DNA from 3 places in the Stenotrophomonas sp. PS02301 genome. Region 1 is predicted to be linked to each of the others. Evidence: predicted binding sites of a transcription regulator. Region 1 holds the regulator's gene; each other region holds the start of a gene.

Region 1 (3,252 bases):
GGCGGTCGGTGCGGCACCGCCATGCAACTGGTCGAGCAGCGCCTCGAACTCATCATCGGTGATCATCTCGCCGCCGCTGGCCGTGGTGGCAGCCGCCGGCGCCGGCGTGGCCGGCCCGCTGACGTCGAACTGGGCGATCAGCTCCGGCGGGGCGTAGCCCGGCTCGGTCCCGGCCGAGACCGAATCCAGCATCGACTGCAGGTAATCCAGCGATTGCTGGGCCGCATCGAAGTGGTGGGCCTGCAGCGTGGCCTGGCCGGAGCGGGCCATGCCGAGGGTTTCCTCGGCGGCGTGGCACAGCTCGACCATCGCCTGGATGCCGAGGAAGCCGGCACCGCCCTTGAGCGTGTGGAAGCCACGGAACACGGCGTTGAGCTGGTCGGCATCCTGGGGCGCCTGCTCCAGCGACACCAGCTGTTCGCCGAGGCGATCCAGGATTTCCTGGGCCTCGAGGATGAAGTCGGCAGCGATATCGTCTGGCACAGCACTCATGATCGTTACAGTCCCAGGTCCGAGAGCAGGTCGTCGGCGTCGTTCTGTGACACCGCATGGCGATCCAGGCCCTTCAGGGCCGGGCCGGCCAGGCCGTTGTTGTCGCGCTTGTTCTCGTCTTCCTGCGGGGGCAGGCCGAGCGCACCGAAGCCCTCATGCACGCGACGCACGATCCCGACCACGCGGCGGATGATCTGCCCGGTCAGGTCCTGGTAGCTCTGGGTCAGCGCGATTTCGGTGAGGTTGTGGCGGATCCGGTCCAGTTGCTGGCCCTGGTCGGGCGTCAACCCGTTGGCGCGCAGCTGTTCGGTGAGCGAGCGACATTCTTCGGCCAGGTCCAGCGTGCGGTGGGTGGCCTGTTCGGTCATCGCCACCACGTGGTCCAGGCGCGCGCAGGCGTCATCCAGCTCGCCGGCTTCGCTGGGCAGGCTGGGCAGTTCGCCCAAGGCCTGGCCGAGCTCGCGGGCCAGGCGGTTCAGGCCGGCCATCATCGGCTGCGTGCGCAGCGCGGCGAGGGCGTCGATTTCCCGGCGCCAACCGGCTTCGTCACCGCTTTCCAGCGCGGCCAGGGCATCCTGCAGGCGCTGCACCAGCGCGGATTTGTCGCTCAGGGTTTCCATCAGGCGCTCGCCGCCAGGCGTTCGAAGATCTTGCCGAGCTTTTCTTCCAGGGTCTGGGCGGTGAACGGCTTGATGATGTACCCGTTCACGCCGGCCTGCGCCGCTTCAATGATCTGCTCGCGCTTGGCTTCCGCGGTCACCATCAGCACCGGCAGCGTCTTGAGCTTGGCGTCGGCACGCACGGCCTTGAGCAGGTCGATGCCGGTCATGACCGGCATGTTCCAGTCGGTGACCACGAAATCGAACGGCTGGCTCTGCAACAGCGCCAGCGCGGCATGCCCGTCCTCGGCTTCGGCCGTATTGGTGAAGCCCAGATCGCCCAGCAGGTTCTTGACGATACGACGCATGGTCGAGAAGTCGTCGACGATCAGGATACGCATGTTCTTGTTCAAAGCACTTTCCTCGATTTCAATGGTTCTCGAGGCCGGCGTCTGCCGCCTCGAAGATCTTCAGCCGGCCCCGCAGGCGCAGCACGGCCTGGCCATGGATCTGGCACACGCGCGATTCGCTGACACCCAACACGGCGCCGATCTCTTTCAGGTTCAGTTCCTGCTCGTAGTACAGCGACAGCACCAGCTGTTCGCGCTCGGGCAGCAGGCCGATCGCGTTGCCCAGCTCACGCCCGAACTCGCCGCGTTCCAGCACCTGCTGCGGGGTCGGGCCGCCCTGGGCGACGGTGTCCAGCTCGCCCTGGTCCTCGATCCGCGATTCCAGGCTCAGCACCTGGCCCCGCGAGGCGTCTTCCATCAGGCGCAGGTAATCCGGCAGCGGCATGTCCATCGCGGCGGCCACTTCGGTGGCGCTGGCGGCACGGCCGGTGCTCTGCTCCAGGCGACGGATGGTCGCGGCGGCATCCCGGGCGCGGCGGTGCACCGAGCGCGGCACCCAGTCGCCACGGCGGATTTCATCGATCATCGAACCGCGGATGCGGATCGAGGCGTAGGTTTCGAACGAGGCGCCCTGGTCGGCGTCGTAGCTGCGCGAGGCCTCGATCAGGCCCATCATGCCGGCCTGGATCAGGTCGTCGACCTCCACGCTGGCTGGCAGACGTGCTGCCAGATGATGGGCGATGCGGCGGACCAGATCCGAGTGCTGGGCAATGCACTCGTTGGCCGCGGTCCGCTGGACTTCTTTGTATTGTGCTGCGCCCTTCATACCGTCACCCCGCGTTGCTTGAGGATGCGTTCCAGGAAGAATTCGACCCCGCCACGCGGCTCGGTCGGGGCCTGCCAGCGGGCGGTGCGGCGCGCGATCTCGGTCAGCGCCAGGGCGGCCGGGCTGGACGGGTAGGCCTTCACCACCGGCTGCTGGCGCTGCACCGACAGGCGCAGCCAGTCATCCTGCGGCACGCAGCCCAGGTAGTTCAGCGAGACATCGGCGAGGAACTTCTCGCAGACGCGGCTCAGCTTTTCGTACAGCACGCGGCCTTCGTTCGGGTCGCGCACCATGTTGGCCACCACCTGGATCCGGTCCACGCCGCGCTCGCGCGAGAGGACCTTGATCAGCGCGTAGGCGTCGGTGATCGAGGCCGGCTCATCGCAGACCACCACCACGGTGTCCTGTGCGGCCTGGCAGAAGGTCAGCACGCCATCGGTGATGCCGGCGGCGGTATCCACGATCATGATGTCCAGCTCGCGCTCGAGCTCGGAGAACACGTTGACCAGGCCGACGTGCTCGGCCGGCTGCAGCTCGGCCATGTGGCGGCGACCGGAGGCGGCCGGGACCACCAGCACGCCGCCGGGGCCTTCCATGATCACTTCTTCCAGCGTGCAGCGCCCGGCGACGAGGTCGGCCAGGGTCACCTTCGGCTGCAGGCCGAGGATCACGTCGATGTTGGCCAGGCCGAGGTCGGCATCCAGCAGCAGCGTGCGCTTGCCCATGTCCGCCAGCGCCACGGCCAGATTGGCCGAAACGTTCGTTTTGCCCACGCCGCCCTTGCCGCCGGTGACGGCGATGGTGCGGACCGGGCCCAGCGGCTGGCTTCGGGTAGCCGACAACGGGAAGGTCTTGGTCAGCTTGGCGTACTCACGCGACGGCATGGTTCAACTCCGGGTTGCAGGGCATATCGGCCGCGCGGCGCAAATCTTCAAGGCGAAGTACAAGATTGGCCGCACTGGCACGGTGCAGGTCTTCAGGAACG
Region 2 (3,252 bases), on a different contig from region 1:
CTCCGGCGGGGTGTCGTCGTTTCGCCGGTGCCATGCCACGCCACAGCCGCACAATTCCCCTACATAAATGTGAACTACTGCCGATAAACGGACTGAGCCCCGGCATCTACGCATGCCAGCACCCGCCCAACTCAGCAGATTCCATGTCCGAAGGCAGCCTCGACGCACACGACCGATCCCATGCCGCGCACGACGACGGCACGGATGACAGGTACCTGGTCCGCAATCCCCGCCAGATCCGGCAGTTGCTGCAGGCGCTGATCGACCAGCGTTCGTTGATCAACGCCCATCTGGGCGGCCGCGATCAATCCTTCCCCACCGCGGTGCTGGAACTGGACGAAGACGACGATTGGCTGCTGCTGGACGGCAGCCCGTCCGAGCCCGCCAACCGCGCCGCCGAAGACGCCGGCCACCTGCTCTGCTTCGCCCAGCTGGACCGGGTGATGGTGCGCTTCCGCCTGGATGGCCTGGAACGCGTTCGCAACGAAGGGCATGTTGCTTTCCGCGTGCCCTTCCCCGACGAGCTGGTGCACCTGCAGCGCCGCGAACTGTACCGGCTGGAAACGCCGATCACCGATTCGCCCCACCTGCAGTTCCCGATCAACGAAGACCGCAGTGAGATCCTGCAGTTGCGCGTGGTGGACATCAGCGGCGGCGGCCTGGCCGTCACGGTGCCGGTGGACTGCAACGTATTCTCCCTGCAGAAACGCTACGCCGCCCAGCTCGACCTCCCCGACGGCAGCCCGCTGCATGTCTCGCTGATCGTCTGCAACCAGTTGGCGGTCAAGCTGCCCAACGGTGTCGAGATGAAGCGCATCGGCATGCGCTTCGACGACCTCCCGCGCGGTGGCGACAGCGCGATCCAGCGCTACATCTTCCGCATCGACCGGCAGCGCAGTGCGAGGAAGAATGGGGAGAGTTGATGGCTGCCTCAACTGCTCGGCGGTTTGATGCTGCGTGACCGGGTCGGCGCGGGTGGGTTGGCGGGACACGCCCCCACCCACACCAGCCCAGCCGCCGAACGCAGCACCGCCAACGCCGTTGCTCTCGCCAAGCACCCTAAAGTCGCCCCCGGCCAGGCCGATATCCAGCGTGACCCCCGGTTATTCGACCGCCACGCCCGACCCAGGACCCCTCGATGAACGACAAGAATACCAACGCCGCCAGCGACGGCGGCGAATACCTCAGCTTCACCCTCGGCGCCGAGCACTACGGCGTGGACATCCTTAAAGTCCAGGAAATCCGCGGCTACGACTCCGTCACCCGCGTCCCCGATGCCCCGGACTACATCAAAGGCGTCATCAACCTGCGCGGCACCATCGTCCCCGTCATCGACCTGCGCCTCAAGCTGCGCCTGGAAAATGCCACCTACGACGCCTTCACCGTCATGATCGTGCTCAACGTCGAAGACCGCGTCGTCGGCATCGTCGTCGACAGCGTCTCCGACGTCATCCCGCTGGCTGCCGATCAGATCCGCCCGACGCCCGAGTTCGGCGCCGCCGTCGATACCCGCTTCATCTCCGGCATCGGCACCCAGGACGATCGCATGCTGATCCTGCTGGATATCGAAACCCTGCTCGACAGCGCCGACATGGGCCAGGCCCCGGTCATCGACGACGTCGCAGCCTGAGACATACGTCACAGAACAAAGCGCTGTCTGCGCCCGGTACGTACCGTGGCGGCCGCTGACGAAAAAACGTGCTTCAGTTCCGCCCGGACCGGCCGATAGCTGGTTTCAGAACCCGGCTGCACTGGATCGCCCATGGCCGGGCCAACTGCCCATATCCCCGGAGAATCTTCCCGATGAAGTCCCTGCTTGCCCTGTTCTCGGTCGCCGTGATCGCCTCTTCCACCTCTACTGCATTCGCCCAGTCCGGTGAAATGATTCCGCCGGAAATGGCCCCGCGCTCGGTCGGCAAGGACGGCATGGTCTGCGGCAAGGTCGAAAAGGCCCGGTACGCCGAAGGCTCTGAAGGCCAGCCGACCTTCCTGTACATGGGCGGCGCTTTCCCGCGCCACACCTTCTCGGCCCGCATCGCCGGCGCCAACCGCGACAAGTTCAGCTTCCCGCTGGAATCGCTGGAAGGCAAGACCGTCTGCGTGATCGGCAAGATCGCCCGCGATGCCTCGCGCGCTGAAATCGAAGTCAGCTCGCCGGCCGGCCTGAAGCTGGCCAACATCAAGTAATTCCCCGTACGCCCTGCCACGCCGGCCCAGGCCGGCGTGGTCGCTGCAACCGGCCCCGACGGCCGGACGCGTTTGCCACTGGAGACCGCACCTGCCATGCCGTGGATCAACAACCTCAAACTGATGCCCAAGTTGATGCTGACTTTCGGCGTCCTCCTGCTGGTAATGCTGCTGCAGGGCATCGTGGCCTATCGTGGCCTGCACTCACTCAACAACGTCACCACCGAACTGGCCGGACCCCGGATGGACAGCATCCGCATGGCCGGCGAGCTGCGTGGCATGGTCGGCGAGTACCGCAACTCCGCTTACCAGGGCCTCATCCGCGCCAGCGATGACGTCAAGGCCGAAGCCAAGTCCCGCGCGGCGGAGCTTCGCACCCAGATCGATGCCTCGATCAAAAAATACCCCGCGCTGATCGACAATCCGCAGCAGAAGAAGCTGTTTGACACCTTCGCCAAGGATTGGACGGACTCGCTGGCGTCCTACGACGCCGTCACCGAAATGCTCGAGCTGGACCTGCCCGACGATGCCGTGGACACCTTTGTCGGTGAAACCCGCGCCAAGCATCGCAAGGCCTCGGCCGCGCTCGAAGCGCTGATCGCCGAAGACAACCGCCTCTCGCGCGCCTCCCGCGAAGAAGCCGAATCCACTTATGCCGCCTCGGCCACGCTGACCGTCGTCACCCTGCTCGGCGGCGCCGCCCTGGGCCTGGTGCTGGTGTATCTGTTTGCCCGTTCACTGGTGGGCAGCATGCGCGGCGCCGTCTCGGTCGCCAACGATGTGGCCAGCGGCAAGCTGGACGGCCATATCGATGTCAGCCGCAAGGATGAAGTCGGCGATCTGCTGCAGGCCATGCAGCGCATGCAGCGCGATCTGCGCGAGCGTACCGAAACCGACCAGGCCATCGCCCGCGAGAACCTGCGCATCCGGACTGCGCTGGATTACAGCTCCACTGGCGTCTACCTGACCGATGCGCACCACACCATCGTGTACAGCAACCGCGCCCTGCAGCAGACCCTGAGCCAGTACGAAGCCGACATCCGCAAGGACCTGCCGGACTTCGAC
Region 3 (3,252 bases), on a different contig from region 1:
TGCTCCAGCAGCGCGGCGAAGCGCGGGCGCAGATCAATGTCGGTAGCGGGCCGTGTCATGTCCATACCCGGGTGATTCGCGCCGGTGCGCGGAATATCACAGGCGCGGGCTCAGCGCGGTGGCTCGGCCGCCAGTACGCGGTTCTTGCCGACCCGCTTGGCCGCATACAGCGACGCATCGGCACGCCGCAGCAGCGCCTCGGCTGGCTCGCCCGGCTGCCATTGCGCCAGCCCGGCGCTGAAATGCACCGGCACGCGCTGTTCGTCCAGCGGCAGCGGCCGCTGCGCCAACGAACGCTGCAGCCGAAGCAGGGTGGACATGCTGTCCGCTGCAGGTGTTTCCGGCAGCAGCAGGACGAACTCATCGCCGCCGAGCCGGGCGATGGCATCGCTGCTGCGCAGGTGCAGCTGGCAGACGGTCACCAGGTGGCGAAGCACCGCATCGCCACCGGCATGGCCATGCAGGGTATTGGTCTGATGGAAATCGTCCAGGTCCAGCAGGGCCAGCGCCAGCGGATGGCCGTGGCGGGCGGCACGCGCCAGTTCGCGCTCCAGCAGCTCATCCAGACCGCGGCGGTTGAGCGCACCGGTCAGCGGATCGGTCCGGATCAACCCGGAGACCTCGCGCAGCTCCTGCTCCAGCTCGGCGATGCGCTGTTCGGCCTGCTCCACTTCACGGCGTGCATTGCCCAGGTGATCGCGCGCCTGCAGGGCCTGATCCTGCACCCGGCCGGTGTCCTGCAGCACGTCCTGCAGCAACTGGTTGAGGTCGGCGATGCTGCGCGCTTCCTTCAGGGCCAGCGCGTAGCTGCTGATCCGGTCATGGTATTCGCCCGTGCTCACCGCCATGCCGTCCAGGCGCTCGATGAAGCCCCCCATGACGTTCTTCATCGCCGCCTTGGATTCGACGATGCCCTGCTTGAGCAGCCCCTGCTTGTAGATCACCTCGCGCAGGTTGGCACGCGCCTGTTCGACCGAATCGCGATCCAGCGGGCCGCCGATCAGCGAACGCACCGCGTGGACCTGGCCGTGCAGCCAGCTGCTGTCATCCAGCAGCTCGCTGATGTTGTCCAACAGCAGATCGAACAGACTCAGCAGCAGCTCCTGCTGTTCCTGCCAGCCATCGCTGCGCACGCCGATCTGGTGCGAGAGCTCGCGCAGCCGTTGTTCGATCGGCTGCAGCGGCTGGCCGGGATGCCAGTGGCGCAGTTCACCGGCCAGCTGCACCGGCTCCTCGCGCAGTTCGGGCATGTTCTGCAGCAGGCTGGCCACGGTCACCCCGACGGTATGCCGCAGCAGCTCGCGCAGGCGCAGGCTGTCGGGCTGGCCATCCGGGGTCTCCTGTTCGATGGTGCGGATGTACTTGTCGATCAGCTGGCGCATCGCGCGGCCATAGCTGACCCAATCCGCGCTGCGCTGCGCCGACTGCAGGCGCAGGCCCATGTCGCCCAGCTCGCCGGGCAGGGTGGACATGCCATTGGCGAACGCGGCCAGCAGCGGCTCGGGCGCATCGATGCCGGCGAACAACCGTTGCAGCATCGCGCTGCTGCCCCCCTTGGGGCCGGGCGCCGGCTCGCTGGCGGCCTCCACCCCTGTGCCCACGCTCTGCCGCCGCGACAGCAGCCGCCCGACGGCGGTGCCGGGGCTGGGGGGAGCGTCGTGCGGGTCCGTCATGCGGCAGATCCTTGCAGGGCACGGCCGGAGCCGGAGCGGTGGAGAGGTGGGAACAGTATCGGCGCAGTGGGGCCGGCCTTGAACCGGTCATGCATGGCAGGATGGTAAGCACGGCGACGGCAGGAGAGTGCGATGAAGGTGATGCTGGTGGGGGCGACCGGACTGGTCGGCAGTCATGTGCTGCGGCAACTACTGGACGACCCCCGGTGCGATGCGGTGATCGCCCCGACCCGCCGCGCGCTGGATACCACGGATGCAGCGCTGCTCAACCCGGTGGTGGACTTCGCACAGTTGCCGGGCGAGGCCGACTGGTGGGCGGTGGATGCCGTGATCTGCGCGCTCGGTACGACGATCAAACAGGCCGGCAGCCAGGAGGCGTTCGCACGGGTCGACCATGATTTTCCGCTGGCCGTGGCACAGCAGGCACGCGCCCGCGGCGCGCATGCCTTCGCGTTGAACTCGGCGATGGGCGCCGATGCGGGCGCGCGGCTCTTCTACAACCAGGTCAAAGGCCGGCTGGAGCAGGACCTGCGGGAGCTGGGCTACCCCTCCCTGACCCTGGTCCGCCCCGGGCTGATCGGGGGCGAGCGTGCCGAGCGGCGCACCGGCGAGCATCTGGCCAGCGTGGTGCTGGGGGTGCTCGGTCCGGTCCTGCCGCGCGCCTGGCGGATCAATCCGGCCGGGACGATTGCCGCCGCGCTGGTCGAGGCGGCGTCGGTGCCGACGCCCGGCGTCAGGATCGTGGGTTCGGCCGATCTGGCGGCGCGCTGAGCCGCTGACGGCCGGATGCGCGGCCCCCCGGCCACTGCGCTACCCTTTCAGCCCCTTTAGCGGTCCCTGCCATGTCCGTCGACAAGAACCAACGCGATCTCGAAGCTGGTATCCACACCGATCTGGAGGGGCGGCTGACCTACGGCGGTTACCTGCGCCTGGATCAGCTGCTGTCGGCCCAGCAGCCGCTGTCCAACCCGCCGCACCATGACGAAATGCTGTTCATCATCCAGCACCAGACCTCCGAGCTGTGGCTGAAGCTGCTGGCACACGAGCTGCGCGCGGCGATCGGCTTCCTGCAGCGCGACGAGGTCTGGCAGTGCCGCAAGGTGCTGGCGCGCAGCAAGCAGGTGCTGCGCCAGCTGACCGAGCAGTGGTCGGTGCTGGAGACGCTGACCCCCTCCGAATACATGGGCTTCCGCGATGTGCTGGGCCCGTCGTCGGGCTTCCAGTCGCTGCAGTACCGCTACATCGAGTTCCTGCTGGGCAACAAGAACGCGCAGATGCTGCAGGTGTTCTCGCACGACCCGGCCGGCCAGGCCCAACTGCAGGAGGTGCTTGATGCCCCCAGCCTGTACGAGGAGTTCCTGCGCTACCTGGCCCGCTTCGGCCATCCGGTCCCGGCCGGCTATCAAGGGCGCGATTGGCAACAGCCGCACGTGGCCGACGATGCGCTGCACCCGGTGTTCGAGCGGATCTACCAGAACACCGACCGCTTCTGGCGCGAATACGCGCTGTGCGAGGACCTGGTCGATCTGGAGACGGCCTTCCAGCTGTGGCGGTTCCGCCACATGCGCACCGTGATGCG

The links. The regulator FliA, encoded in region 1, starts transcription of late flagellar genes. The targets are predictions, from matches to a motif close to TAAAGTTTNNCNNNCNNNGGCCGATAA.
Region 2: a site for FliA is predicted at 1,061-1,087, ahead of QMX81_RS16050 (chemotaxis protein CheW). Genes of this name have one in related genera too.
Region 3: a site for FliA is predicted at 1,729-1,755, ahead of QMX81_RS11975 (GGDEF domain-containing protein). Genes of this name have one in related genera too.

Annotation. Positions count from the first base shown of each region.
Region 1 is NZ_JASCOO010000013.1:7,763-11,014, forward strand. Features, by position in the region: gene QMX81_RS05445 (chemotaxis protein CheA) at 1-492, opposite strand, end outside; gene QMX81_RS05450 (protein phosphatase CheZ) at 498-1,112, opposite strand; gene cheY (chemotaxis response regulator CheY) at 1,112-1,504, opposite strand; gene QMX81_RS05460 (RNA polymerase sigma factor FliA) at 1,521-2,267, opposite strand; gene QMX81_RS05465 (MinD/ParA family protein) at 2,264-3,151, opposite strand; gene flhF (flagellar biosynthesis protein FlhF) at 3,138-3,252, opposite strand, start outside.
Region 2 is NZ_JASCOO010000077.1:2,715-5,966, forward strand. Features, by position in the region: gene QMX81_RS16045 (flagellar brake protein) at 144-923, shown strand; gene QMX81_RS16050 (chemotaxis protein CheW) at 1,139-1,630, shown strand; gene QMX81_RS16055 (hypothetical protein) at 1,804-2,187, shown strand; gene QMX81_RS16060 (methyl-accepting chemotaxis protein) at 2,284-3,252, shown strand, end outside.
Region 3 is NZ_JASCOO010000043.1:14,625-17,876, forward strand. Features, by position in the region: gene QMX81_RS11970 (sigma-70 family RNA polymerase sigma factor) at 1-65, opposite strand, end outside; gene QMX81_RS11975 (GGDEF domain-containing protein) at 111-1,673, opposite strand; gene QMX81_RS11980 (NAD-dependent epimerase/dehydratase family protein) at 1,806-2,444, shown strand; gene QMX81_RS11985 (tryptophan 2,3-dioxygenase family protein) at 2,516-3,252, shown strand, end outside.